Regions from separate parts of the Bradyrhizobium sp. NC92 genome, predicted to be linked through region 1. Evidence: predicted binding sites of a transcription regulator. Region 1 holds the regulator's gene; each other region holds the start of a gene.
What was found. Region 1 encodes HrcA, which represses chaperone genes, less so after heat shock. Its sites were predicted from a motif close to GTTAGCACTCNCNNNNNGNGAGTGCTAAC; they were not measured.
Positions count from the first base shown of each region.

Region 2: groES (co-chaperone GroES) is a predicted target of HrcA. The motif match lies at 3,327-3,355, and genes of this name have one in related genera.
Region 3: groES (co-chaperone GroES) is a predicted target of HrcA. The motif match lies at 4,859-4,887, and genes of this name have one in related genera.
Region 4: N2602_RS25665 (co-chaperone GroES) is a predicted target of HrcA. The motif match lies at 3,776-3,804, and genes of this name have one in related genera.

Region 1 covers NZ_CP104171.1:224,685-231,882, reverse strand. Annotated here, with positions in the region: gene N2602_RS01100 (hypothetical protein) at 254-1,195, shown strand; gene pncA (bifunctional nicotinamidase/pyrazinamidase) at 1,498-2,220, shown strand; gene grpE (nucleotide exchange factor GrpE) at 2,369-2,989, opposite strand; gene hrcA (heat-inducible transcriptional repressor HrcA) at 3,084-4,172, opposite strand; gene rph (ribonuclease PH) at 4,342-5,055, shown strand; gene rdgB (RdgB/HAM1 family non-canonical purine NTP pyrophosphatase) at 5,067-5,702, shown strand; gene hemW (radical SAM family heme chaperone HemW) at 5,689-6,843, shown strand; gene N2602_RS01065 (penicillin-binding protein activator) at 6,955-7,198, opposite strand, start outside.
Region 2 covers NZ_CP104171.1:6,816,849-6,824,046, reverse strand. Annotated here, with positions in the region: gene groL (chaperonin GroEL) at 1,241-2,881, opposite strand; gene groES (co-chaperone GroES) at 2,967-3,281, opposite strand; gene N2602_RS31955 (sulfotransferase) at 4,879-6,150, shown strand; gene cysD (sulfate adenylyltransferase subunit CysD) at 6,413-7,198, shown strand, end outside.
Region 3 covers NZ_CP104171.1:7,647,681-7,654,878, forward strand. Annotated here, with positions in the region: gene N2602_RS35555 (ChbG/HpnK family deacetylase) at 1-297, shown strand, start outside; gene N2602_RS35560 (DUF2076 domain-containing protein) at 603-1,409, shown strand; gene N2602_RS35565 (L,D-transpeptidase) at 2,057-2,872, opposite strand; gene N2602_RS35570 (protein phosphatase CheZ) at 3,189-3,974, shown strand; gene N2602_RS35575 (hypothetical protein) at 4,142-4,663, opposite strand; gene groES (co-chaperone GroES) at 4,979-5,275, shown strand; gene groL (chaperonin GroEL) at 5,390-7,021, shown strand.
Region 4 covers NZ_CP104171.1:5,431,993-5,439,190, reverse strand. Annotated here, with positions in the region: gene N2602_RS25685 (slipin family protein) at 1-281, shown strand, start outside; gene lepB (signal peptidase I) at 442-1,188, shown strand; gene N2602_RS25675 (GIY-YIG nuclease family protein) at 1,301-1,531, opposite strand; gene groL (chaperonin GroEL) at 1,733-3,373, opposite strand; gene N2602_RS25665 (co-chaperone GroES) at 3,419-3,733, opposite strand; gene N2602_RS25660 (usg protein) at 4,133-4,420, shown strand; gene N2602_RS25655 (tetratricopeptide repeat protein) at 4,544-6,670, opposite strand; gene N2602_RS25650 (cupin domain-containing protein) at 7,087-7,198, shown strand, end outside.

The DNA of each region.
Region 1 (7,198 bases):
TACGTTTCTGCCGCTAAAACATTGGGTTTTGGAAGGTGATATCCGGGCTCAACCGCCCTTGCGGGTGAGGAAATATTAACAGGTTCGGGCCTCGGCAAGCCCCTGCACCCGCGGGCCCGGGTCGCCCTGTTACCGCAAGCCCAAACCCGGTAAAAGGCGGACCGGCCGGGCAGCCGCGAGCGCTGCTTCGCGCGACAAAGCGGCCCGGTGGCCAACCATCGAACGGCCTCAATGTGAACCAATCAGAGTGCCCATGAAGCTGATCCGCCCCCTCGCCGCGCTCGCCCTCCTCGCCGCTTCCGCGCTTCCGGCCTGCGCCGCCGACGCCGTGTTTCCGCCCGGCTTGCGTCTCGGCATGGTGCCGCTGATCGGCCTCAGCACGGCCAAGACCTTTCCGGGCTTCGAGAGCGAGGACGGCAGCGTCAAGGTGCTGGTCACCGAGCTGCCGCCGGCGGCCTATGGCGAGGTCGTGAGCGCCTTCAATTCCAATCCCGGCGGGACGGGCGGCGTCAAGCAGGACAAGGTCGAGACCCCCGCGGGTCTAGCCTATTTCACCACCGAAAGCGGCAAGGCCGGCGATACGCCGGTGAAGCGCTATTCGATGATCGTGCCCGGTGCCGGCTTCTCCGGCTATGTCGCGGTGCAGATCCCGGAGAATGCGACCAAGATCTACACGGACGAGGCGGTGCGGCAGATGTTCGCGAGCGCCACCACGCGCAGGCAGGTGTCGGCCGAAGAGCAGCTCGCACTGCTGCCGTTCAAGATCACTGATCTCGCCGACTTCAAGGATGTCCGGACGCTGGCACCGGGCTCCAGCATCATCCTGGCCGACGGTGACGAGAGCGCCGGCTACGAGTCAAAGCCGTTCATCATCCTCGGCCTGATCGGCGCCACCCCGCAAGCCGCAGACGACCGCGCCCGCTTCGCCCAGGAGGCAGCGCGCCAGATTCCCGGCGTGCGCGAGTCGCGCATCACCATGTCCGAGCCGATCCGCATCAACGGCCAGCAGGGTTTCGAGACCAGGATCGACGGCGTCAGCGGCAAGGACAAGACCCCGGTTACCGTGGTGCAGTGGATCCGTTTCTCCACCGGCGGCACCTCGCTGCGCATCATCGCCAGCGCCCCGCGCGACCAGTGGCAAGCCGCCTTCACCCGCTTCCGCGCCGTGCGCGACGGGATTCAGCCGAAGGGGTGAGGCTCGAGGCTTCAACACATTCAGTGCCATCCCCGCCTAGTGCGCAATTGCGCACGGGGGCGGGGATCCATACCGCGTGACCTCACGGTTGCAGTCCGATACAGTACCAACGAAGAGTTTTCGCCAAAACTAGTCTCTGGGGTTATGGATCCCGGGCTCCCGCTTTGCGCGCCCCGGGATGACGATGATGTTGGGGCGATCAGCCCAACCGCTCATCAAAGCCGGCTGCATTTTCGGGCTTCTGTTCGTACACGAACGGAACTAGGCTTCCTCCCGTTGGATCATCCTGGAGGGAGGCATACATGCTGGTTCGGCGACAAGTCTTGGCAATGCTTGGAACGACGGCGCTGGCGACGCTGGCGCCAACCGCGCTGCTCGCGGCCGCATCGATCAAGCCGGACGATGCATCCGCGCTGCTCGTGATCGACGTGCAGAACTGCTTCCTGCCCGGCGGTAGCCTCGCGGTGAAGGAAGGCGAGCAGGTGGTGCCGGTCATCAACAAGATCTCGAAGGCATTTGCGAACGTGGTGCTGACGCAGGACTGGCACACGCCGGGCCACGTTTCGTTTGCGTCGGTTCATGCCGGCAAGAAGCCGTTCGAAACGGTCGATCTTCCCTACGGCAAGCAGGTGCTGTGGCCGGACCATTGCGTGCAGGGCACCGACGGCGCGGCGCTGTCGAAGGACCTCTCGATCCCGCACGCCGAGCTCATCATCCGCAAGGGTTTTCACAAGGACGTCGACAGCTATTCGGCCTTCCTCGAAGCCGACGGCAAGACCTCGACGGGGCTCGCCGGCTACCTGAAGGGCCGCAAGATCAAGCGCGTCTTCGTCGCTGGCCTCGCGACGGACTTCTGCGTCGCCTGGACCGCGCTCGACGCACGCAAGGCGGGCTTCGAGGTCTATGTGGTGGAAGACGCCTGCCGCGGCATCGACACGCAGGGCTCACTGGCAAAGGCCTGGGCCGATATGGCCAAGGCCGGCGTGAAGCGGATTCAGTCTGCGGATATCGCGGTGAGCGCGTAAGCAGCGCGCAACACCGGAAGACTCTCATCCTGAGGAGCGCGCTTCTTCGCGCGCGTCTCGAAGGATGAAGGCCGAGCTGCCAGAGCCGGGCCTGCATGGTTCGAGACGCCGCGCAAGGGCGCGGCTCCTCACCATGAGGGTCTGAGACTCAGTTCGCCGCGCCGCTCTGCTCGTTGTTGTTGTTCGCCGCAGACGCAGCCTTTGCGCCGCCCTTGGCGACGCCGACCAGCGCCGGGCGCAGCACGCGATCGCCGATGGTGTAGCCGGCCTGCATGATCTGCACCACGGTGCCCGACGGCACCGACGCATCGGGCACTTCGTACATCGCCTGGTGGAAGTTCGGGTCGAACTTCTGGCCCAAGGGATCGAGCTTCTTCACGCCGTGCTTTTCCAGCGCGTTGAGCAGCGAGCGTTCGGTGAGCTCGACGCCCTCGATCAGCGCGATCAGGCCGGGATCGGCCGCGGCACGCGCTTCGGCCGGAACGGCATCGAGCGCACGCTGAAGATTGTCGGCGATATCGAGCACGTCGCGGGCGAAGCCGGTGATGCCGTAGAGGCGGGCGTCGGCGACCTCCTTGCTGGTGCGCTTGCGCAAGTTCTCCATCTCGGCCAGCGTCCGCAGCATGCGGTCGCGCGCCTCGGCGGCTTCCTTCTGCAACGTCTCGACCGCGCCGGGCTCGGGATCGTCGGGCATGATGTAGGGTTTCGACACCACGGGCTCGCCGGTCGCTGCAGTCGTGTCTTCGGGTTGCCGGTCTTGCTCGGTCATCGGCTCTGGTCTCGAACTCGTTTCAGGGATGTTGGCCCGGATATCGTGCTTAAGCCCACGAAAATCAAGCGCCCGTGATCGGCGGAAAGGCCGGTCAGCCCCCCAACAGGCGGCTGACGATGCGGGCGGCGTAGTCCACGGTCGGGATCACGCGGGCATAATTCAGCCGCGTCGGGCCGATCACGCCGAGAACGCCGACGATGTGGCCGGCGGCATCCCGATAGGGCGAGATGATGGTGGAGGAGCCCGACAGGGAAAACAGCTTGTTCTCCGAGCCGATGAAGATCCGCACACCCTCGGCGGTCTCGGCCCGGCCGAGCAGGTCGATCACGCCGCGCTTGGTCTCGAGATCGTCGAACAACAGCCGCACGCGCTCCAGATCCTCCAGCGCATGCAGGTCTTCGAGCAGATTGGCATGGCCGCGGACGATGAGCTGGCGGTCCTCATTCTCGCCGCCGGACCAGCTGGCGATGCCGGCCGAGATCACTTTCTGTGTCAGCTGATCGAGCTCGGCACGGGCCTCGCCGAGTGCGGTCTCGAGCTCGAGCCGCGCCTCGGCCAGGGTGCGGCCGCGGATCCGCGCATTGAGGAAATTGCCGGCCTCGGTCAGCGCCGAGGAGGGAACTCCGGGCGGCAGCGTCAGCACGCGGTTCTCGACCTGGCCATCCTCGCCGACCAGGATGACAAGCGCTTTTTCGGGTTCCAAGCGGACGAATTCGATGTGCTTCAGCCGCGCATTGGATTTCGGCGTCAGCACGACGGCGGCGGCCCGGGTCAGGCCGGAGAGCCGCATCAAGGCCTGGTCCAGCGCCGCCTCGACCGACTGCGCCTCGCCGACGGAGGAGAGCTGGCTCTGGATCGACTGCCGCTCGGCCTCATTGAGGTCGCCGACCTGCATCAGGGCGTCGACGAAGAAGCGCAGGCCCAGTTCCGTCGGCAGCCGGCCGGCGGAGGTGTGCGGGGCATAGATCAGGCCGAGCTGTTCCAAATCGGCCATGACGTTGCGGACCGAGGCCGGCGACAGCGGCATGGCGATCAGGCGGGAAATATTGCGCGAGCCGACCGGCTCACCGGTCGCGAGATAGCTTTCGACAATTTGACGAAAGATGTCGCGGGAACGCTCGTTGAGCTGGGCAAGGCCTGCGCGCGGCGCGATCAGATGGATCGGATCGTGATGGGCCACAGACGGTAACTCCTCTCAGATCCTTATAATTTGTCCATCCGGGCCGCTTCTGACAAGCGCGGCGTTTGCAGGCCGACGGCCAGGAGGTGAATAAGCCCTTGCCGCCCACCCCCGCCCCACCTACAAGCACCGCGAACAGCCTTTTCCCGTGAGTTTTTGGAGATTTCCCATGCGGCCAAGCCGCCGTGCGCCCGACGAATTGCGCCCCGTGACGCTGGAGCGCGGCGTGGTCAAATATGCGGAAGGCTCGTGCCTGGTGAAATTCGGCGACACCCATGTGCTGGTCACCGCCACGCTGGAGGAGCGCCTGCCGCCGTGGCTGAAGGGCCAGGGCCGAGGCTGGGTCACCGCCGAATACGGCATGCTGCCGCGCGCGACCTCCGAACGCACCCGCCGCGAGGCCTCCGCCGGCAAGCAGAGCGGCCGAACCGTCGAGATCCAGCGCCTGATCGGCCGCTCGCTTCGCACCATCGTCGATCTCGAAGCGCTCGGCGAGCGCCAGATCACGGTCGATTGCGACGTGCTCCAGGCCGACGGCGGCACCCGCACGGCCTCGATCACCGGCGCCTGGGTCGCGCTTGCCGATTGCCTCAACTGGATGAAGGCGCGCAACATGGTGAAGACCAACGTGCTGCGTGACAACGTCGCCGCGATCTCCTGCGGCATCTACAACGGCACGCCGGTGCTCGATCTCGACTATGCCGAGGATTCGGAAGCCGAGACCGACGCGAATTTCGTCATGACAGGCGACGGCCGCATCATCGAGGTGCAGGGCACCGCGGAACGCGAGCCGTTCACGCAGGACGAGTTCCTGAAGCTGATCGCCCTGGCGCAGAAGGGCATCGCGCGCCTGGTGGACTTGCAGAAACTGGCCGTGGCGTAGTCAATAGGCCCATGCACCGCCGAATCACCGACAAGCTCGTCATCGCCACCCACAATCCCGGCAAGCTCGCCGAGATGAGGGAGCTGCTCGCGCCGTACGGGATCGAGGCGGTGTCGGCCGGCGAGCTCGGCCTGGACGAGCCCGAGGAAACCGGCAACGATTTCCGCAGCAACGCCGCGATCAAGGCGATCGCCGCAGCGCAGGCGACCAAGCTTCCCTCCTTCGCCGACGATTCCGGCATCGTGGTCGACGCGCTCGACGGCGCACCCGGAATCTACAGCGCGCGCTGGGCCGGCCCGACCAAGGATTTCAACGCGGCGATGGCGCAGATCGAGCGCCTGCTGCAGGAGCGCGGCGCCACCACGCCGGACAAGCGCAAGGCACACTTCGTCTCCGCGCTTTGCGTCGCCTGGCCCGACGATCATCGCGAGGAGGTCGAGGCGCGCGTCGACGGCACGCTGATCTGGCCACCGCGCGGCACGGCCGGCTTCGGCTACGACCCGATGTTCCTGCCGGACGGGCACACGCGAACCTTCGGCGAGATGGAAAGCATCGAAAAACACGGCCTGCCGCCGCTTGGCCTCGGCCTGTCGCATCGCGCCCGCGCCTTCGTGAAACTGGCGGAGATCTGCCTTGAGCCGCGCTAAGGAAGCCTTCGGCGTCTACGTGCACTGGCCGTTCTGCCTGTCGAAGTGCCCCTATTGCGACTTCAACAGCCACGTCCGCCACGCCGCGATCGACGAGGCGCGGTTTGCGGCCGCCTTCGCGCGCGAGATCGCAACGACGGCCGAGCGCGCCCCCGGCCGCGAGGTCACCTCGATCTTCCTCGGCGGCGGCACGCCCTCGCTGATGCAGCCCGCCACGGTTGGCGCGGTGTTAGATGCGATCGGCAAGCACTGGACCGTCGCCGGCGACGTCGAGGTGACGCTGGAAGCGAACCCGACCAGCGTCGAAGCCACGCGCTTTGCCGGCTATCGCAGCGCCGGCGTCAACCGCGTCTCGCTCGGCGTGCAGGCACTCGACGACGCCTCGCTGAAGGCGCTCGGCCGCATGCACAGCGCACGCGAGGCGCTCGATGCCGTCGCCATCGCGCGCCGCGCGTTCGACCGCTATTCGTTCGACCTGATCTACGCCCGGCCCGACCAGACGCCGGCGATGTGGGCCGACGAGCTCAGGCACGCGATCGATGAAGCGGCCGAGCATCTGTCGCTCTATCAATTGACGATCGAGGAAGGCACGCCGTTCTTCGGCCTGCACCAGGCCGGCAAGCTGAAGACGCCGGACGAAGCGGTCGCACGCGCGCTCTACGACGTCACGCAGGAGACCTGCGACAAGCTCGGCCTGCCCGCCTACGAGATCTCCAATCACGCCCGGCGCGGCGCCGAGTGCCGGCACAATCTGGTGTATTGGCGCGGCGAGGAATATGCCGGCATCGGCCCCGGCGCACATGGCCGCCTCGACATTGACGGGATCAGGCACGCCACCGCCACCGAGAAGCGTCCGGAGGCCTGGCTGATGCGGGTCGAGACCAACGGCGATGGCGTCGTCAGCGACGAGCTCCTCAACAGCGAGGAGCGCGCCGACGAATTCCTGCTGATGGGTTTGCGTCTCGCCGAAGGCATCGATCCCGAGCGCTACAGGGCCCTCGCCGGCCGCCCACTCGACCCCCGCCGCATCGCGCTGCTGCGCGAGGAAGGCGCGATCACCGTGGATGGCACGGGACGCCTGCGCGTGACCAGCAGCGGATTTCCGGTGCTGGATGCGGTGGTCGCGGATCTGGCGGCGTAAGGAGCTCTCGGTAGTGTAGGGTGGGTTAGCGAAGCGTAACCCACCATGCTCCCATTCGCCGGACGAAGTTGGTGGGTTACGCTTCGCTAACCCGCCCTACCCGTCGTCCTACTACGCCCCAAAGCTCTTCGGCGATCCCGCCACCGCAGCACCGCCGCCTTGCGTCACTTTCATCACGGCAAGGCCACGTTCATTGGTGCCATCCGCGCGGAAGCGGAACAGGCCGTCGATGCCGGCAAAGCCGGAGGGGTTGGTGAGCACGTCGGAGGAGAAGCGCTGGCCGCCTTGGGTGCGGGCCAGCGCGGCGACGAGCGCGACCGCATCATAGGCGAGCGTTGCGGTGCGGATCGGCTCC
Region 2 (7,198 bases), 1.8 Mb from region 1:
ATTCGGATGATTTTTGGACAACGGAGCGCAGTCCACAAACCTTCAGTGATGAAGACGCAGCCTGCAGCATGAAGCTTGTGCTTTCCGAGCAGCAAGATGCTCAGGGTAAACGCGATCTGCCGCGAGTCCATCGACGCTGTGTTCGGCATCATCAGCCACAGGCAATTGCGTGAGCGGCTTGCGCTCTCATTCAGGGGTTAAAAAATGGCAGAACAGATTCATTCGCACGCGGTGGTGTGGATCGACCGAGTCATTGCCAAGATATTCTTCATAGGGCTAACGGGCGTCAGCGCCACGACCGTGCGCGCGCATAAATCGTGTACGATTGGAGCTTCCGGTGGGAATAATGATTCAACGTTTCTCGTCAGGATAGGTGGGGTCCTGAGTAGGTGCACCGATCTGCTGATCATCGGGCCGGAGACCGAGCACACTCAGCTAATGCACTTTCTGAGAGCGAACAGGCTGGACCTCACCATCCAAGTCGAGACAAGCAATCCTTCGACCGACCGGGAACTCGTAGCGCTCGGGCGAAAGCGCTTCCGACTGGATTAAGCTCTTTGCTTCTGATTGTCGACCGTGCTCCAGTTTTCCTGGAAACCACTACCTCGTGCGGCGTCATCCGTTTAGGTCGGTCAGTAAGCGCCGGTGCAGAGGACGCTCCTTGAGTTGGCGGACGATGGCCGGTTCGGTTCGCTCTTAGCGCCCAACCTGTAGCTAGCTCGTTTAAGTGCGGTTAGCCGGCTCCGTACTCCGGTGCCGATCGCTCAGAGGGGATAGATGGACGAGCGGCATTTCCGCTTCGCCAGTTCTCATCGTGCCTGAGGACATGCTGTGTTCGTAATCATTCCAGAGAGACTCGCGTCACCTGCGGTGCGGCTTGTTGCACGACTGCAAGCCCGGCATATTCCAGGACGGTTGAACTGATCCGAGGTCGCCAACGCCACAGAGGAGGACCGGCCTTGAAGGGATAGTCGCATCAAAATGCCGTGCCTTCGGCTTCCAGGTCTGCCGTTCTATGCAATTGATTATCCGTTCCTCCCGCCTGCCCTGACTTGACGGATGTCATTTTCGCGCAGACGGCGAAATCCTAAGCGAAGGGTCTGTATGGCTCTCGCAACTGCTGATCGCTATATCCGGCGAGCACTAGACTAGCGCACCAGAATCGCAATGTGGAAAGAGTTCTACGCCAAAAGACGACCCCGGCATTTCGCTGCCGGGGTCGCATTTTCAGCGAGAGTGGTCAGAAGTCCATGCCGCCCATGCCGCCTCCCGGCGGCATAGCGGGCACGGCCCCATTCTTCTTCGGCAGCTCGGCAACCATGGCTTCCGTGGTGATCAAGAGCGCGGCAACAGAGGCTGCGTTCTGGATCGCGGTGCGCACCACCTTGGTCGGATCGATGATGCCCTTTGAAACCAAGTTGCCATACTCGCCGGTTTGCGAGTCGAAACCGTGCGCGTATTGCTCCTTCTCCAGGATCTTGCCGACGATCACCGAACCGTCTTCACCGGCGTTGATGGCGATCTGGCGAGCGGGGGCCGACAGCGCCTTGCGCACGATCTCGACGCCGGTCTTCTGGTCGTCGTTCTTGGTGCGCAGGCCCTTGAGCTGCTCGGAGGCACGGAGCAGGGCGACGCCGCCGCCCGGGACGATGCCTTCCTCGACAGCCGCGCGGGTCGCATGCATCGCGTCATCAACGCGATCCTTGCGCTCCTTCACCTCGACCTCGGTCGCGCCGCCGACGCGGATCACCGCGACGCCGCCCGCGAGCTTGGCAAGACGCTCCTGGAGCTTCTCACGGTCGTAGTCCGAGGTGGTCTCCTCGATCTGCGCCTTGATCTGGGCCACGCGCGCCTCGATGTCGGCCTTCTTGCCGGCGCCGTTGACGATCGTGGTGTTCTCCTTGTCGATCATCACCTTCTTGGCGCGACCGAGCATGTTGAGCGTGACGTTCTCGAGCTTGATGCCGAGATCTTCCGAGATCGCCTGGCCGCCGGTCAGGATCGCGATGTCCTGCAGCATGGCCTTGCGGCGATCGCCGAAGCCCGGAGCCTTGACGGCCGCAACCTTCAGGCCGCCGCGCAGACGGTTCACGACGAGCGTCGCGAGCGCTTCGCCCTCGACGTCCTCGGCGACGATGACCAGCGGCTTGCCGGTCTGCACCACGGCCTCGAGCAGCGGCAGCAGCTCGTTCAGCGAGGAGAGCTTCTTCTCGTTGATGAGGATGTAGGCGTCGTCCATCTCAACGCGCATCTTGTCGGCGTTGGTGACGAAGTAGGGCGAGATGTAGCCGCGGTCGAACTGCATGCCCTCGACCACGTCGAGCTCGGTCTCGAGCGACTTGGCTTCCTCGACGGTGATGACGCCCTCGTTGCCGACCCTCTTCATGGCGTCGGAAAGGAACTTGCCGATCTCGGCATCGCCGTTGGCCGAGATAGTGGCGACCTGGGCGATCTCGTCGTTCGAGGTGACCTTCTTCGAGTTCTTCTCGAGGTCGGCCACGACGGCTTCGATCGCAAGGTCGATACCGCGCTTAAGGTCCATCGGGTTCATGCCGGCGGCGACCGACTTTGCACCCTCGCGAACAATCGCAGCGGCAAGCACGGTCGCGGTGGTGGTGCCGTCGCCGGCCGCGTCAGCGGACTTGGAGGCGACTTCGCGCACCATCTGCGCGCCCATGTTCTCGAACTTGTCGTCGAGCTCGATCTCCTTGGCGACGGTGACGCCGTCCTTGGTGATGCGGGGAGCGCCGAACGACTTGTCGAGCACGACGTTGCGGCCCTTCGGACCGAGTGTGACCTTCACGGCATTGGCGAGGATGTCGACCCCGCGCAGCATGCGGTCGCGGGCGTCTACGCCGAACTTAACTTCTTTGGCTGACATGTGGGTTTTCCTGAGTGTTTCACTTGGTCTCATCCTTGGCGGCGCGCGGCATGCGCTCCTCAGGATGAGTCCTGCGAGCGGTAATTTAGGCGGCCTTCTTCTTGGCGAACGGATCCGTGAGAACGCCCAAGATGTCGCTTTCCTTCATAATCAACAGCTCCTGGCCGTCGATCTTGACCTCAGTGCCTGACCACTTCCCGAACAGGATGCGGTCGCCGACCTGGACATCGATCGGAACCAACTTGCCGGACTCGTCGCGGCCCCCGGGGCCGACGGCGATGACTTCGCCCTGGGAGGGCTTTTCCTTCGCCGTGTCCGGAATGATAATGCCGCCAGCGGTCTTTTCTTCTGCGTCGATGCGCTTGACTACGACGCGGTCGTGAAGCGGACGGAATTCCATGCAGATCTCTCCTAAGCAGTTACGCAAGTTGAGGATTTCTCGATTGCTAGCAATCGAGGCCAGTGAGTGCCAACGCAGGCGCACCTGAAATAGGACTGATTTGTTGGGGAACAAGTGTTTGTAGGAGGAAAATCCTCACTCACCGCCGAGCTCTGAATCCGCTTCGGGCAATTAACCTCGCGAGCTTGCCGCCGAGCACCCGACGCTATTCTGAGTGAGCTTTGTCTCTCTACCCAATATCGCTTTACAGTTCGATTCCCTTCAACCCGGTCTTGCAAGCCATGATCTTAGGACAAAACGGTAAAGGGCTGCCGATCTGGAGTAGCTTCAAATGAAACCGTCAGCTGAATTCGAAAGATCACGCGGTCTTGGAATCCTGCGCCGAGATCGGGATTGCCTGCTTGGATCGATGGTCCGCTAGCCCTCGCGCCCGATCTGCCCGGTTTACGCCAGAGTGCCTCTGCCGGCATTGCGGCGGAATTGACTTTGGAGCAAATCGACGGCCTGGCGCACGCGAAGCTGTCTCAGGGCGACACGAACGGGCGTATGTTCCTCTCACAAGAGCCCGTCCTTATGCCAATCGCGCCGGATGGCGTATACACGCGGACAGCGGCTCCGCCTTGAGTTGTCGAGCCGCCAGTGCGGGTTCGGCGTTAGAATAAATCAGCTGAAAAAACCTTCTTGGACTTTGATCTCGATCAGCCGCGCCTAGATCGCAGCGGCAGCTTGGAGGTCGTGCTTGACGGAGAGATGGTCGGACTTTTGCATCACGGGCGGTGTTCTGCCAGGCCGCGGCCAGACGGTGCCGCAAGAATGCGACAGGGGTGTCCGATCTTGCTAAGTTGAGCGAGTGCACGTCTGAGCACTGTAGGTGAGAGCTACGAGAAAGCCAGATGTTAGGCCAAGATCGCCCTCCGCCTTTCCAGCTGCATCAGTGCATCATAGCGCGGCAATGTTCTTTCGGTGCTCCTGCTCGGCATTGCAGACCACTCCCTCCTTCTCGTGCCAGCTTCGGCGCAGCGCTTGAAGTAAACTGCGCTTCGCCGTAGTAGCTACAGAGTGGTGCGAACGAGCTCCGCGCATAGCCATGCGACCGTTCGCCGGCCGGGTATGCGCAGACTTAAGTGAGCGCGTCCGGTTCATGGCACGGAGACAAGACCCTACCGTCGGGCTAGAATGGGTATTTGGCATCAGGCACGAGTATGAAGCTCTTGGCTCTCCACTGTGCGAGGGACCAAAGGGCACAAAGAGCTGCGCCCTAGACGCGATAAGCGTCTCATCTGGCGATAAACCTCAGTATAGTCTTTTCAACCCTTTCCAAATCAGCTGTTTATCTTCGTACGATTGAGATCACCCTCGACTTTGTCTCACTTCTGCTAGGAGCCGCGGGGTGCCAATTGGAGATGTCAAAGCGCCGGATCCTGCCGTATGGATCGAATTCGATGGGTTTCAGACGATGAGTTGCAGGCGATTTCCTTCTCACATGACCATGCCGCGCCCGGGTTCAATCCTTATAGAACCGCAGGGCCGCCGTTACTTTGTTCGAGCGATGACTGCGGCGATGGCCGCTCAGCTTGTGCACGCTTAGGGAGGACTCATGGTCGACGATACTAATGATTCGCCCGCAGTATGCTTTCTCCTTGGCCTTCCACGCTCCGGGACGACACTCCTTGCCCACCTGCTGCAGCAGCATCCGGACATCACAGCTCCCCCCGAGCCCTGGCTAATGCTGGCACTAAACGAATTTGGCAGGGTAGACCACCGTCACCCGGCAGTCGCATCAATGATCAAGACCGCGACCTCTGAATTCTTGGCTCGTATAGATCGTACGATCGTCAGCCGCGCTTTTGCCGACGCGGCGTATGGCCAGTACTTGGCAGCGGCGGGCAAGCGTATCCTCATAGACAAGACGCCGCGCTATTGGATGGTACTTGAGTTTCTGGAAACTCTCTATCCAAAGACGCCACACATCCTTCTGATGCGCAATCCCTATGCTATTGCCGCTTCCTTGAAGTCGACGTGGGGCATCCCCCTCCACGCAGAACCCTCCTCTTCCATCAGCATATCGTCGCTCGCCGATCTTCTGATCCGTGTACCCGACAGCATTGCATCTGCACTCGCTGATCTGGTCCTAGGGCTTCCTAAGCTTGCAGCGCACCGGGCTCGACCGCAGACGCAGCTAGTGCAGTACGAGCGCCTTGTCGCGCGGCCGGAAGCGGAAGTCCGCCGCGTGATCGCGGGCCTTGGCCTTGATCCAACAATCTCCGCGCCAACCACGACTGAGCAAACCGACTATCTTCAGTCAAGTAGCTTCGGAGATCGAAAGATCCTGGATAGACAGGCGGTCGATGACCGCTCTGTCCACGCCTGGCAAAACCAACTGAGCATCGAAGAGATGCAAACAGTAACCGATCTAATCGGCGCAGATCTGTTGGTGGAGCTCGGATATGAGCAAGAACTACGACAGGCACAGCAAGCTGGAGTTGTGGATAAAGGGAAAGAGGTAACCGAACTTTATCGTCGGATCTTTGAAATTTGGTGGAATTTGCGCTGCTCCGACGGCAGTGCAACGCACCTGGATTCCTCCAGCGCTGGGGCACCAACCCATAGTGTCCGCGAGCCTATTGAGAGTTCTTACCGCAGCTCCGAGCTCCCGAAGAATGCCACACAACATATGTCCGGGTCCGAAACTGAGGACGGTGTGCAACTGGAAAATTCGACGGCAGCTCTGTTGAGCCAAGCGCTGTTGGCCTCGGAGGCTGATCGTGCCGTGCAGCTAGACGCTAGGCGTGATCGCGATGCCGTTATCGAGACGCTCCGAGGCGAGATCGCTCGGCTTGAGGTGGCTCTCAACAATGGCGTGCCATGACTTGCACGCCAGAGCAAAAGCCCTGCTATGACTGTACTTCTTAGCCTGCTATTGAACAGAAATTAGGGCAGCAGAAGCTTTCGAGCGCGCTGGTCTCATGCTAATTGCCGACCAGTAGATCGAGTGGCACATGAGTGCTGGACTGTCATTGCTGTTCGCGCCGCGACGTTTGAGCCGATGGAAGCGCTATTCAGCCGCCTGGGAATCGGTCGAATCAAAGCGGCACCTTAATCAATAGAGAGCCTTTCATCGGAAAGAACTTATGCTGCCAATACATCTTCGCCGCCTCGAAGCTGAATCCATCGAAATCATGCGAGAAGTAGTCGCCGAGTTCAGTAAGCCGGTCATGCTCTATTCGATCGGAAAAGACTCGAGCGTCATGCTGCACATTGCAATCAAGGCCTTCTATCCCGCGAAGTTGCCCTTCCCATTGCTGCACGTGGACACAACCTGGAAGTTCCGCGAGATGATCACTTTCCGGGATCAGACAGCCAAGCGGCTTGGCGTCGAGGTGATCGTGCACGTGAATAACGAAGGCGTCGAACGCGGCATCAACCCGATCGACTCGGGGTCAGCACTTCACACTCAAGTGATGAAAACAGACGCCCTGAAGCAGGCGCTCGATTTCCATCAGTTCGATGCGGCCTTCGGTGGAGCACGACGTGACGAGGAAAAGAGTCGCGCGAAAGAGCGGATATTCTCCTTTCGTTCGGCCGGGCATGTCTGGGATCCCCGCAACCAGCGGCCGGAGCTTTGGAATCTTTTCAACACCCGAATTCGTCAGGGCGAAACCATGCGTGTGTTCGCAATGTCGAACTGGACCGAGCTCGACATCTGGGAATACGTCATGCTCGAGCAGATCCCGGTTGTGCCTCTCTACTTTGCAAAACAGAGGCCAGTCGTACGGCGAAGCGGCGCAACGATCATGGTGGACGACGGACGATTTCCGCTTAAGCCCAATGAAACACCAGAGATGAGGATGGTCCGATTCCGCACTCTGGGATGTTATCCCCTGAGCGGAGCCATCGATTCCAACGCGACCACGATC
Region 3 (7,198 bases), 930 kb from region 1:
GTGCTCGATGGTCTCAGCGCGCAATTCCGCCGCCGCGCCGGCCATGCGGGCCTCAGCTTCAACCCCGGTTTCGCCGGCGCCTATGATTTCACGCGCGCCGCCGATTTCGGCGCCTTGATGCGGCAATTCCTGGAAGGCCTTCCCGATGGCGGCCTCGTGATGTGCCATCCCGGCTTCGTCGATGATGTCCTCACCGGCCTTGATCCCATGACCGACGTCCGCGAGCGCGAGCACGCCTATCTCGCCGGCGATGCCTTCGCGCACCTGTTGGCGGATAGCAACGTGACATTGGAGTGATATGCTGCCCTCATGGACAATCGAGACCGCCCTTTTCCAGAGCTGCCAGGCTGGCGTTTCACGTTGACGGAGACGTCTTTCGGCGTTTACCGGGCTGAAGGCCTCCACGACGACGGTCGCTCCGTCAGCCGCATGGGGCACGACGTCCCACTTCTGATCAAGGAAACCGCCGAAGACGCGAGAAATCTGCCGAAGCGGCGAGGCAGCTTGTCGCATACCGAAATTTAATCCGGCCGGCACTGTTGGGGCCATATTGGAACCCTACATCTCCTTTCGCGCTTGGTTTTGCGCGAAGGAGACAGATCATGACGCCGCAGGAACGCCAGCTCGTCGACGACCTTTTCGACCGGCTTTCAAAGCTGGAAAATGCACCGCGCGATCCCGATGCGATCGCCGCGATCTCCGACGGCCTGCGCAAGGCGCCCGGCGCCATCTACGCGCTGGTGCAGACCACGCTGGTCCAGGACGAAGCGCTGAAGCGCGCCAATGCCCGCATCCAGGAGCTGGAAGCGGCCCATGCGCCCGAGCAGGCGCAGTCCGGCGGCTTCCTCGACACCATGCGCGACACCCTGTTCGGCTCGAGCCCCTCGCGCGGCTCGGTTCCGAATGTGCCGCCGCGTGAGCAGCGGCCGACGTGGAACAGCGGCCAGGCGATGCAGCAGGCCCAACCTGGCTACGGCGCTCCTCCGCCTTACGGACAGGCCTATGGCCAGGGTCAGGGCTATGGCGCTCCGCCGGTCGGCGGTGGCGGCGGCTCGTTCCTGGGCACCGCGGCGGCGGCCGCGGCCGGCGTCGTCGGCGGCTCCCTGCTGCTCTCGAGCATCCGCGGCATGATGGGCGGATCGCACCAGCAGGCTTTTGGCGACACCAACGCGCTCGGCGACCGCAGCCCCTGGAGCGGCGGCGATCAGTCCGGCGGCTCGCTCGCGCGCGATGCCGGCCTCGACGACGTCGGCTCAAACCGGGAGTCCCGCCACGGCTTCTTCGACCAGGCGTCGAACGACCGCGACAACAACGACCAGAACTACGGCGACGATCGCGACGATAGCTTCGACACGGCCGACAACAGCGACTTCGGCGGCGATGACGACGGCGGCAGCGATTACGCGTAGGCCATTCGACCGACAGATGTGAAACGGCCGCCTCCGGGCGGCCGATTTCTTTTCGAGCAGGGCTCAACGCGCGCTGCTCTGCACCACAGGCCAAGACGCCATTGGATATAATATGACTAGTGCATGCGTTGTCGGACAGCACCATGCAGAACGTCACGACGTGCACCTGACTTCACCATACAGAGCGAAATCGTCCTCCGACACACGCTGCCGTAGACTCCCGGATTTCCAAATTTGGACATGGGTGTTCAACTGGAAGAACACGTTGCTTATGCCACACGCCGTGGCTGCCTCTCTTGGCTACAGTCGGGAGTTTCAAGAAATGAGCCCACTTCAACAGCGCATCGCGAACCTGAGCGACGTCACAACCCATCTCATCACCGAATTGTACGAGTTGGAGGGACTGCACGAGCGCCTCAGGAAGGCCGAGCTGTCGGTGCGGCGGTTGAAGCGCTTTGCTCGCGCACCGCATTCGGCTACATCAACTCGCCGTCGCCGCTCCGCTGTCCCTCGTCCTGGATCGAGGCAACGTCAGTAGACGTGACCATTCAGGCAGGCGTTCGGCGGCAGCAGCGCCCCCTTCGATGCCCCGCAGGTCGAGCCGACGCGGCACGCGGATCCGATCGCTCCATCGATCGCATGACCCTTCACATCACGACGACCTTGGTGCCGACATTGACGCGGCCGTAGAGGTCGATGACGTCCTCGTTGCGCATGCGAATGCAGCCGGAGGAGACGTTGGTGCCGATGGTCCAGGGCTCATTGGAGCCGTGGATACGATAGAGCGTCGATCCCAGATACATCGCGCGGGCACCGAGCGGATTTTCCGGGCCGCCTTCCATGTGCCTGGGCAGATCGGGCCGGCGCGCGAGCATTTCCGCCGGCGGCGTCCAGTCCGGCCATTCGCGCTTGGCGGTGATCGATTTCACGCCGGACCAGGTGAAGCCGGGACGACCGACGCCGATGCCGTAGCGCAGTGCCCGGCCGTTGCCCTCGACGAGATAGAGGAACTTGTTCGGCGTATCGACCACGATCGTGCCGGCACTTTCCTTGCCGCTATAGTCAACGAGCTGTTTCTCGAATCTCGGATCGAACGGACGCTGCCGCGGATCGACCGCCTCCTGCTGGAGAGACGCGCCCTGCTGATAGCCGCCCTGCATCTGCGGCTCGCCCATCGGCGGCAGGCGCCGCGGATCGTAATAGCCCGGCTGCTGCTGATACACCGGCTGCTCCGGCGCGTAGGCCGGGCCGCGGCCGGGGCCATCGCCGAACAGGAATTCGATGAAGCCGCCGCCCATGTTGGAATTGGACGCGACGCGCACCGGCGCCGGCGGCACGCGCGGCTGGTAGAGCACCGCAGGCGGATCGTTCGGCACGCTGTTGTCGAAGGCGCTGGCATCGTTCGCGCCGGCCATGAAGGTGCAAGCGCTGCCGAGCAGCGCGACAGACATTTTCTTGAACATCGACGTACTCTGTACTGTTTCGTCTAGATCACATGCGTCGTGGAGAGCCGGTGACTGATCCGCGCCCTTCGACGTGGTCAATAAAAAGCAAAAGCCGTTTTGTTTGGTAAACGGAAAGCGCGTTTCGATTCACCACGTCGCGAGCGCGCCGGCAATTTGGCGATCAGCGTTTATTTTCGATGAACGCAGCGCGGCCATGGTTAATCGCTTCTTTGCGCCGCGTCGCGCGACGCCGCACAACAGTTCCGGTTGTGAACTTCGTGTTAAATCGCTTCTGCCTACAAAGACGCGTGAGTGAGGTGGGGGGAGTATCCTGATGGCTGTTCACCGCAAGCGTTTTCGCGTCGAGGATATCGCCGGTGGCGAGATGCCGATTTTGGACGTAACCGAAGAGGCAATCCCGATGCATAGCGAGATCATGGCCGAGCTGCGCGCGATCCGCGCCCAGATGGCGAAGGGCATCGTCGCGGCCCCGCTGTCCGGCAGCGCCGCCATGGCGGCGATCGACGCGTCGACGGCGCACGAGCTGTCCGAAGCGCGCACCATGCTCGAGACCTACCGGGCGCAGATCGAGCAGTGCGAGAAGCTGAAGGTGGAGCTCGACCTCATCCACGACGCCATCGACCGCACCAAGCGCGAGATCGCGACGCTGCACGGCAAGAGCTTCGACGGCGGCGAGATGGCCAAGGTCAATGGCGAGCTCGGCGCGGTGGTCGGCGGCACCGAGCAGGCGACCCAGCAGATCCTCGAAGCCGCGGAATCGATCGACCAGGCCGCCAGCGCGATGTCCAAGGTGGACTCGGTCGATCAGCAGAAGCGCCTTGCCGACGACATCCAGGAACGCGTCATCTCGATCTTCGAAGCCTGCAACTTCCAGGACCTGACCGGCCAGCGCATCAGCAAGGTCATGACCACGATGAAGTTCATCGAGCAGCACATCAATGCGATGATGGAGATCTGGGGCGGCGTCGACGCGATCAAGTCCCATGTGCCGGCGCCGGTCGACAGCCGCAGCGAGGACGAGAAGCTCCTCAACGGCCCCAAGCTCGCCGGCGACGTCGGCCACGCCTCGCAGGACGACATCGACGCGCTGTTCGACTGAACGGGGGCGATATTTAAAAAACAAAGCGCCGGCCTTGGGGCCGGCGCTTTTTGTTTTTTCGTCATTGCGAGGAGCGAAGCGACGAAGCGATCCAGGCTGTCTCCCAGGAGGCAGTCTGGATTGCTTCGCTCCGCTCGCAATGACGAGACGTTAGGCCAAAGGCTGCCTCACGCCCTCGGCGCGCAGCGGACGTAGACCATGTTGCCGTAGCGGGTGGCGGCGTCCTTGTCGATGAAGCGGGTGATCATGACGCGACCGTCGAAGGAGACGATCTCGCGGTCCTGCTCGCCGGGGGTCGGGCCGGCCGGTCCGATGTAGTTCTTGCCGCTCGGCGAGCCCTTCAGCCGCAGCTCCTGCGGCGTCGCCTGGTCGGCGAGATGCATGATCACGCCGCCGGAGGAGCCGGCGGTGATCACGTAGGGATTCTTGCATTGCTCGCGCGCCATCTTCTCGGTACGGGCGCGGTCGGCCGGGTTCTGGAACGAGGCGAGGCCCCAGCGGCCGACGATCTCGTCGCCGCGGATGGTGGCCGGCATTTCGGGCGCAACGCCCGGTTCGGCCTCGGGCGGCGGCGAGGACGACGTGAGGGACGGCAGGCTGAAGCCGCCGCCGCAGGCGCCCAGCAGCAGCGCCAGACAAGAGGCGGCCGCCAGATTGGCAACCGTGCGCGCGTGAGCCGAACTGATCATGGCATTCCCCCGAACAAGACCATGGCCGCACCCCTCGAGCAGCCAAGCGCAAAATCGCTGCCGGAGCAATGACGTCGTTCTCTAAGCCGGCGCCCCGAGCGAGTTTCCAATGCCACCATCCTATATCCGCCTCAACAACCGCTTAACCACCTTTGCTTGACAGGATCGCGGCCAAGCCATATTTCCGGACCCACTATTAGCACTCGGAAAGCCCGATTGCTAAGCGCGCCGTTCGATCCTCGACGAGAGGGGTGGACGGAAGCGCCGCCCCACCGACCGCACTACTTCCGAAGCGAGCCTCCAAAGGGAAACGTCATGGCTAAATCCAAATTTCGTCCGCTGCATGACCGTGTCGTGGTCAAACGTATCGACGCCGAGGAAAAGACCAAGGGCGGCATCATCATTCCGGACACTGCCAAGGAAAAGCCGTCCCAGGGCGAGGTCGTCGCCGTCGGCCCCGGCGGCCGCGACGAGACCGGCAAGCTGATCCCGATCGACCTCAAGGTCGGCGACCGCGTGCTGTTCGGCAAGTGGTCGGGCACCGAGGTCAAGATCGACAACGAAGAGCTCCTGATCATGAAGGAGTCGGACATCATGGGCGTGCTGGCCTAAGGCCATCCGCCTGAACGGCCGCTGAATGTCATGCCCGGATCCAGGCGATCCGGGCATCCATCGTTCCGCCGCGACTAGACAAGACACATCACGTAACACGAGGGATTGCAGACCATGGCTGCCAAAGACGTCAAGTTTTCCGGAGACGCGCGCGATCGCATGCTGCGCGGCGTCGACGTTCTCGCCAACGCCGTCAAGGTGACGCTCGGCCCGAAGGGCCGCAACGTCGTCATCGAGAAGAGCTTCGGCGCCCCCCGCATCACCAAGGACGGCGTCACCGTCGCCAAGGAGATCGAGCTCGAGGACAAGTTCGAGAACATGGGCGCCCAGATGGTGCGTGAGGTCGCCTCCAAGACCAACGACCTCGCCGGCGACGGCACCACCACCGCGACCGTGCTGGCCCAGGCGATCGTGCGCGAAGGCGCCAAGGCGGTCGCCGCCGGCATGAACCCGATGGACCTCAAGCGCGGCATCGACACCGCGGTGGCCGCCGTCATCAAGGACATCGAGAAGCGCGCCAAGCCGGTCGCCGCCTCCTCCGAGGTCGCCCAGGTCGGCACCATCTCCGCCAACGGCGATGCCGCCATCGGCAAGATGATCGCCCAGGCGATGCAGAAGGTCGGCAACGAGGGCGTCATCACCGTCGAGGAGAACAAGTCGCTCGAGACCGAGGTTGACATCGTCGAGGGCATGAAGTTCGACCGCGGCTATCTCAGCCCCTACTTCGTCACCAACGCCGAGAAGATGACCGCCGAGCTCGAGGACGCCTACATCCTCCTGCACGAGAAGAAGCTCTCGGGCCTGCAGGCCATGCTGCCGGTGCTGGAAGCCGTGGTGCAGTCGGGCAAGCCGCTCGTCATCATCGCCGAGGACGTCGAGGGCGAGGCGCTGGCCACCCTGGTCGTCAACCGCCTGCGCGGTGGCCTCAAGGTCGCTGCCGTCAAGGCGCCGGGCTTCGGCGACCGCCGCAAGGCCATGCTGGAGGACATCGCGATCCTGACCGGCGGCCAGCTGATCTCCGAGGAGCTCGGCATCAAGCTCGAGAACGTCACGGTGAAGATGCTCGGCCGCGCCAAGAAGGTGGTGATCGACAAGGAGAACACCACGATCGTCAACGGCGCCGGCAAGAAGCCCGACATCGAGGCCCGCGTCGGCCAGATCAAGGCCCAGATCGAGGAGACCACCTCGGACTACGACCGCGAGAAGCTGCAGGAGCGCCTCGCCAAGCTCGCCGGCGGCGTCGCGGTGATCCGCGTCGGCGGCGCCACCGAGATCGAGGTCAAGGAGAAGAAGGACCGGGTCGAGGACGCGCTCAACGCCACCCGCGCCGCGGTGCAGGAAGGCATCGTCCCCGGCGGCGGCGTCGCGCTGCTCCGTGCCAAGAAGGCGGTCGGCCGTCTCACCAACGCCAATGACGACGTCCAGGCCGGCATCAACATCGTGCTGAAGGCGCTGGAAGCCCCGATCCGCCAGATCTCCGAGAACGCCGGCGTGGAAGGCTCGATCGTGGTCGGCAGGATCCTGGAGAACAAGTCCGAGACCTTCGGCTTCGACGCCCAGAACGAGGACTATGTCGACATGGTCGAGAAGGGCATCATCGATCCCGCCAAGGTGGTGCGCACCGCGCTGCAGGACGCCTCCTCCGTGGCCGGCCTTTTGGTGACCACCGAAGCCATGGTCGCCGAGCTGCCGAAGAAGGAAGCTCCGCCCGCCATGCCCCCCGGCGGCGGCATGGGCGGCTTCTAAGCCTCCGTTCCGTGACAGAGTTGCGAAGGCCGCCTCCGGGCGGCCTTCTTTTTTGCCGATCCTGCCTGTTTCGCTTTCCGATTCAACCAGCGGCCAAAACCCACTACGGTGGCGCGCCGATTCGATGTTTGGGCATGATCCTCTCGGAAAACCGCTTCACACTTTTCCGGATCATGC
Region 4 (7,198 bases), 3.1 Mb from region 1:
CCGGCGAGATCCGGGAGCTGGTGAACAAGGTGGTGGAGGCGGAGCGGGTCGCGAAGGCGAACCTGATCCGCCGGCAGGAGGAGACCGCGGCGACGCGTTCGCTCCTGAACACCGCCCGCCTGATGGAGGAGAACCCCCTGCTGCTGCGGCTCAAGGAGCTGGAGTCGCTGGAGCGGCTGGTCGAGAAGGTCGGCCGCATCGACCTCCATGCCGGTGACGGCCAGGGCCTCGATGCGCTGCTGACCCGGCTCGTGCGCCTGAAGGCGCCGGAGAGCGCATGAACCGAAGGGCCGCCCACGGGCGGCCCTTCACATCTGCATTGCCGCCGTCTGCGATGAACGCGATCGGCGCGCGGCGCGACCAATTTGAGCTGGTCGGAGATTGAGCGCGCTCGCAGGTTGCGTCATCTTGGGGCCGCAACGTCTTGATCAGGGAAGGCACATGACCGTTCTTCAGGAATCGATCCGCCCCGCGGCGCGATCCAGCGACTGGAAGGCGATCGTTGTCCTGATCCTGATGATCCCGGTGCTGTGGTCGCCGGTGATCCTGTTTCGCTTCGTCCTGTATCAGCCGTTCAACATCCCCTCCGGTTCGATGGCACCGGTGCTGATGGTCGGCGACTACGTCTTCGCCGCGAAATATGCCTACGGGTATGGCCGCAATTCGCTCCCGTTCGCGCCGTCCTGGATCTCGGGCCGCATCCTCGCCGCCGATCCCGAATATGGCGACATCGTCGTGTTCCGGACGGCGAAGGACAGTTCTGTCGACTACGTCAAGCGCGTCGTCGGCCTGCCCGGAGACCGCATCCAGATGCGGCAGGGCCAGCTCATCCTCAACGGCCGCCCGGTGACGCGCGTCGCCCTGGAGGCGACACCCGCCGGCGAGGCCTGCGGTGTCGACGACCGCGCGGCCGTCAAGCGCTGGCGCGAGACGCTGCCGAGCGGCGCGTCCTATGTGACCTACGACTGCGCCGACGACGGCACCCTCGACAACACCAACGTCTTCACGGTGCCGCCGGGCCACTTCTTCGTGCTCGGCGACAACCGCGACAATTCCACCGACAGCCGCATGCAGTCGACATTCGGCTTCGTGCCGATGGACAATCTCATCGGCAAGGTGACGCGGATTTTCTGGTCGCTCGACGAAGACGGCGAGCCGCGCTTCGAGCGGATCGGGAAGGTGGAGTGAGGCGCCCCGTCATTCCGGGGCAGCGCGCAGCGCCTGGTTGCGCGCGCTCTATCCGGGCTGTCATTCCGGGGCAGCGCGAAGCGCTGAGCCCGGAATCCATCAATCTGCAAGCTCAGCTCGCGATTTGTGGATATAGGTCGATCCACTGGGGATTCTTCTCCTCAATAAGCCGGACCTTCCATTCCCGTCGCCACTTCTTCAATTCCTTCTCGCGCGCGATGGCAGTTAGGGGATCGTCGTAGATTTCGAGCCAAACGAGCCTGTCGACAGAGTATCTCTTGCTGAAACCGGCGACGGCTTTGCTCTTATGTTCATGGATACGGCGAACGATGTCGTTCGTCACGCCGATGTAGAGCGTGCCGTATTTCTTGCTGGCGAGGATAGACGTAGTAGGCCACGAGCAAGTGGTGAAATGGATTCCGGGTTCGCGACTTCGTCGCGCCCCGGAATGACCATTTTACCACTTTGACGTGCATCGCCCAAACAAAAACCCCGGCATCGCTGCCGGGGTTTCGCGTGTCTCGACTTTGCCTGAGAGGCTGGATCAGAAGTCCATGCCGCCCATGCCGCCGCCCGGGGGCATCGCGGGGCCGGCGCCGCCCTTCTTGGGCAGCTCGGCGACCATGGCTTCCGTGGTGATCAGGAGCGCTGCCACCGAGGCTGCGTTCTGGATCGCGGTGCGGACCACCTTGGTCGGGTCGATGATGCCCTTCTTGACGAGGTCGGCATATTCGCCGGTCTGGGAGTCGAAGCCGTAATTGTAGGCCTTGTTCTCCAGGATCTTGCCGACGATCACCGAGCCGTCTTCACCGGCGTTGATCGCGATCTGGCGAGCGGGCGCCGACAGCGCCTTGCGCACGATCTCGACGCCGGTCTTCTGGTCGTCGTTCTTGGTGCGCAGGCCCTTGAGCTGCTCGGAGGCACGGAGCAGGGCGACGCCGCCGCCCGGAACGATGCCTTCTTCCACGGCCGCACGGGTCGCATGCATCGCGTCATCAACGCGATCCTTGCGCTCCTTCACCTCGACCTCGGTCGCGCCGCCGACGCGGATCACCGCGACGCCGCCCGCGAGCTTGGCGAGACGCTCCTGGAGCTTCTCACGGTCGTAGTCCGAGGTGGTCTCCTCGATCTGCGCCTTGATCTGGGCCACGCGCGCTTCGATGTCGGCCTTCTTGCCGGCGCCGTTGACGATCGTGGTGTTCTCCTTGTCGATCATCACCTTCTTGGCGCGACCGAGCATGTTGAGCGTGACGTTCTCGAGCTTGATGCCGAGATCTTCCGAGATCGCCTGGCCGCCGGTCAGGATCGCGATGTCCTGCAGCATGGCCTTGCGGCGATCGCCGAAGCCCGGAGCCTTGACGGCCGCGACCTTCAGGCCGCCGCGCAGGCGGTTTACGACCAGGGTCGCAAGCGCTTCGCCTTCGACGTCCTCGGCGACGATGACCAGCGGCTTGCCGGTCTGCACCACGGCCTCGAGCAGCGGCAGCAGCTCGTTCAGCGAGGAGAGCTTCTTCTCGTTGATGAGGATGTAGGCGTCGTCCATCTCGACGCGCATCTTGTCGGCGTTGGTGACGAAGTAGGGCGAGATGTAGCCGCGGTCGAACTGCATGCCCTCGACCACGTCGAGCTCGGTCTCGAGCGACTTGGCTTCCTCGACGGTGATGACACCCTCGTTGCCGACCTTCTTCATGGCGTCGGAGAGGAACTTGCCGATCTCGGCATCGCCGTTGGCCGAGATGGTGCCGACCTGGGCGATCTCGTCGTTCGAGGTGACCTTCTTCGAGTTCTTCTCGAGGTCTGCCACGACGGCTTCGACCGCGAGGTCGATACCGCGCTTGAGGTCCATCGGGTTCATGCCGGCGGCGACCGACTTGGCGCCTTCCTTCACGATCGCGGCCGCGAGCACGGTCGCGGTGGTGGTGCCGTCGCCGGCCGCGTCAGCGGACTTGGAGGCGACTTCGCGCACCATCTGCGCGCCCATGTTCTCGAACTTGTCGTCGAGCTCGATCTCCTTGGCGACGGTGACGCCGTCCTTGGTGATGCGGGGAGCGCCGAACGACTTGTCGAGCACGACGTTGCGGCCCTTCGGACCGAGCGTGACCTTCACCGCGTTGGCGAGGATGTCGACGCCGCGCAGCATCTTGTCGCGCGCTTCAACCGAGAATTTGACTTCTTTGGCTGCCATCTGAATTTTTCCTTGAGGGTTTGACTGGAGGGAGGAGAGGGGCTCTTAAGCCGCCTTCTTCTTGGACTCGCTGACTTCGAGAACGCCCATCACGTCGCTCTCCTTCATGATCAGCAGGTCCTGGCCGTCGATCTTGACCTCGGTGCCGGACCACTTGCCGAACAGCACGCGGTCGCCGACCTTCAGGTCGATCGGGATCAGCTTGCCAGCTTCGTCGCGGCCACCGGGGCCGACGGCGACGACTTCGCCCTGGGAGGGCTTTTCCTTGGCAGTGTCGGGAATGATGATGCCGCCAGCGGTCTTCTCTTCGGCGTCGATGCGCTTGACCACGACGCGGTCGTGAAGCGGACGGAATTTCATGCAGTCCTCCTAAGCAATTGCTCGGGTTGAGGTTTTGAGGTTGTTAGCAATCGTTGCCCGTGAGTGCTAGCACGGGCGACGCTGAAATAGGACAGGAATTTTGCGGGGGCAAGGGTTTGTAGCAGAAAAAATAGCAGCCGAAAGCGCGGACTGCCAGAAACCCTTTGCCATCGTTAACCAGCCTCGGCGGCCTCTTCGAGGCCGCTTGGGAGGCCGTATTAGCACGGAGTCGTCTCTGCTGCTAAAGCATTGAATTTCAACAGCTTGTTAAACTTTTGGGCTTGAGATGAGTTGTCAGTTTGCGTCACATTTCTCTCATGTGAGCGCATCGTTTCCGGGTGGCTCCCGGGGCACGGACAGGCCACCCCCGCAAATGCGCTCCTGCAAAGGAGGTTTGGCATGGGACTGCGCGTTGGGGGCGTTTCCGAGGAATTCCGGAAACAGATGCTGGGCTACGGGCTGACGACGGCACAAATTCTCTATCGGATGCCGGATCATCCCTCGCTGCTGCAGACCTATGTCTGGCAGAACTACGACATGTTTCCGAAATTCCCCGCGCTGACCGATTTCCTGGCGTTCTGGCAGGAGAAGCTCGACGGCCCCCTCCACTCGGTCACGGTGGCGCATTGCAAGCTGATCAAGCCGGCCGAACTGCGCGCCGTCGACGGCGTGTTCCGGCTGCATTGAACAGCGCAGCGGTCTCGTAGGGTGGGCAAAGGCGCGCACTTCGCGCGCCGTGCCCACCATCTCTGCGCAATATCCGGCAATGGTGGGCACGCTTCGCTTTGCCCATCCTACGAGATCTCCCAATCAGATGCCGCTGCAATAGCGCGTCCACATCGCGCGATAGGCCTCGTCCACCGCTTGCGCATATGCGACGGGGTTACCGGCGGCCGCGGCGTTGATCGTTGCGGGCAATTCGCGGCGCAATTGGTCGAGCTCGCCGACCTCAGCCGCACGGCTGGCCGCGATCTCGACATAGGCCTCCTCGCTGTCGGCGACCCAGTCCGGCAGGCCAAGCGCGGTGAGGATGGCGCCGGCAGCGCGGCCGGGCAGGCTGCTCCCCAGCTTCGCCACCACGGGCACGCCCATCTGCAGGGCTTCCCATGTGCTGACGCCGCCGTTCTGCGGGAACGGGTCGAGGGCAATGTCGATGCGGTTGAACGATGCCAGATGCTCGTCCCGCAACGTAGCCCCGAGCAGATCGATGCGTTCGGCCGGCAATCGGCACGCCGCAAATCGCGCCAGCAGCTTGTCGCGGACCAGCCGATCGTCGAGCGCAACGTCCTTGATCAGCAGTCGCGAGCCCGGCACCCGCGCGAGAATCCTCGACCAGACTGCCGCTGCCTCGTCCGAGATCTTGCTGATGCGGTTGAAGACACCGAATGTGACGAAGCCGTTCGAGAGCGCCGGCGTCTTGCCCTGCGCAATTCCGGCAGGCAGCGGCGCCAGGGTCACGAAGCACGGCAGGTCGACGACCGTCTCTGCAAACAGAGGCCGAACCGCCGAAGGAATCCCGACCGGATCCGAGAACAGATAGTCGATCGTCGGCAGTCCGGTGCCGGTGCCGTGGCCCCAGCCGTGCGCCTGGATCGGTGCCGGCTTGCGCGCAAATACACCGAGGCGGTTTCCTCTGGTATGGCCGGACAGATCGATCAGGATATCGATGCGATCGTCGCGAACCTGGGCGGCAAGGCGATCGTCGCTCCATTGCGAGGCATCGCGCCAGCGATCGGCGATGGCTTGAAATTCGCGTGTCGTCGCGTCCACTTTCGACGAGCACGAGTAGCACACGATCTCGAACCGGGCCCGATCATGGTGTTGCAGCACGGGCTTGAAAATGAACGCGGCCGAATGCGCGTTGAAGTCCGACGAGACGTAGCCCAGCACCAGGCGGCGATCCGGATCGCGGCCGTTGTCATGCGGTGCCGCCGCTTCTGACGCGAGTTTCGCGCCGATCCGCTCCCACCATACGCGTCGCGCCTGCTGATGCTGCGCGACGCTCGCGTCCGGCACGAAGTCGAGCGCGAAGATCTTGCTGGAGATCGCGCTCTCGAGGTCGGGCCGGATGTCGAGGGCTCTGTCGAAACTGGCCAGGGCTTCGTCGACCCGGCCGAGCCCGGCAAGGCAGAGGCCCAGCACCAGGTGAGCCTGATCGGAATCGGGCGCGATCGCGAGCGCCTTTTCGCAATCGGCCAATGCCTGGGCCATCTGCTGGGTCTGGAGCAAGACATTGGCGCGCCAGATCCATCCGTTCACGTCGTCAGGGGCTAGGGCGATCGCCCGATTGCAATCCGCCATGGCCTCGTCAAATCGCTGCAGCTCCCGGAGCGCAACGGCGCGGTTCGCCAGCGCCGCCGCATAGTCGGGCTTGATCGCGAGCGCGCGGTTCAGGCTTGCGAGCGCCTCATCGTAGTTGCGCAGACGGCAGAGCGCAGAGCCCCGGCCGTTGTGGGCTTCAGCCAGGTTTCCGTCGATGGCGAGCGCCCGATCGTAGCTGTCGAGGGCTTCCAGGTGCCGATCAAGGGCAGCGTTCGCGTTGCCGAGGTTGGACAGGGCCAGGGCGTAGTTGGGCCGCAAGGCGAGGGCCTTGCGATAAATCTCGCGGGCCTCAGCGTGACGTTTCAGCCCGTTCAGCGCGACGCCCAGGCTCATATGGGCTTCGGCCGATCGCGGATCCGCGGCAACCGCCCGGCTCAGCAGGATCTCGGCCTGCTGATAGTTCTTCGCATCGGACTCCAGGGCGCCGAGCATATGCAGGGCGATGAATTGATTGGGTGCGATCTGCAGGAGCTGGCGATAGGCAGCCTTGGCCTCGGGCAGGCGTCCCTTCTTGTGCAATTCGAGCGCTTGCCCGAGCAAGGGTAGCGATTCGGCCTTTTGCCGTTTCTGAAGCCGGGCATTTTGAAATGCACGCTGACCGACATTGCTGCCCATGAATCATTCCCCCGGATTTCCCCGGCGAGACTAGTTCAGCGCGAGAACGAAGACGAGACGACGGCCTCTCGCCACGCCAGCTTGGGGCAAGCTACGATCGATGCGGAGATCGCGTGATTGGCCAACAGCCTCTTACCCTCCCCTGGAGGGGGAGGGTCGGCTCACATTGAGCGGAGCGAAATGTGAGACGGGGTGGGGTGACGGTCTCTCGACGTCGAACAGTGTCCGAGTGGAGAGATCACCCCACCCCGCTCGCGCTTCGCGCGATCGACCCTCCCCCTCCAGGGGAGGGTAAGCGCAGATGCGGCGCTACTCAGCACAATCAGCCCGCAATTGCCGCTTCGCCCACGACTGGGTAATCTGGCGTTCGAGCCACATCCGTGCGATGGGCGCGGCTCATAACAGGGAGGCAGACAATGGCCAAGCAAAAGGCATCGAGGCCTGCATTGAAGACCGCGGTCAAGAAGCGGAGCGGCGCCAAGGCGGCGGCGCGATCCTCTGCACGCAAGGCCGTGAAGGCGAAGGCGC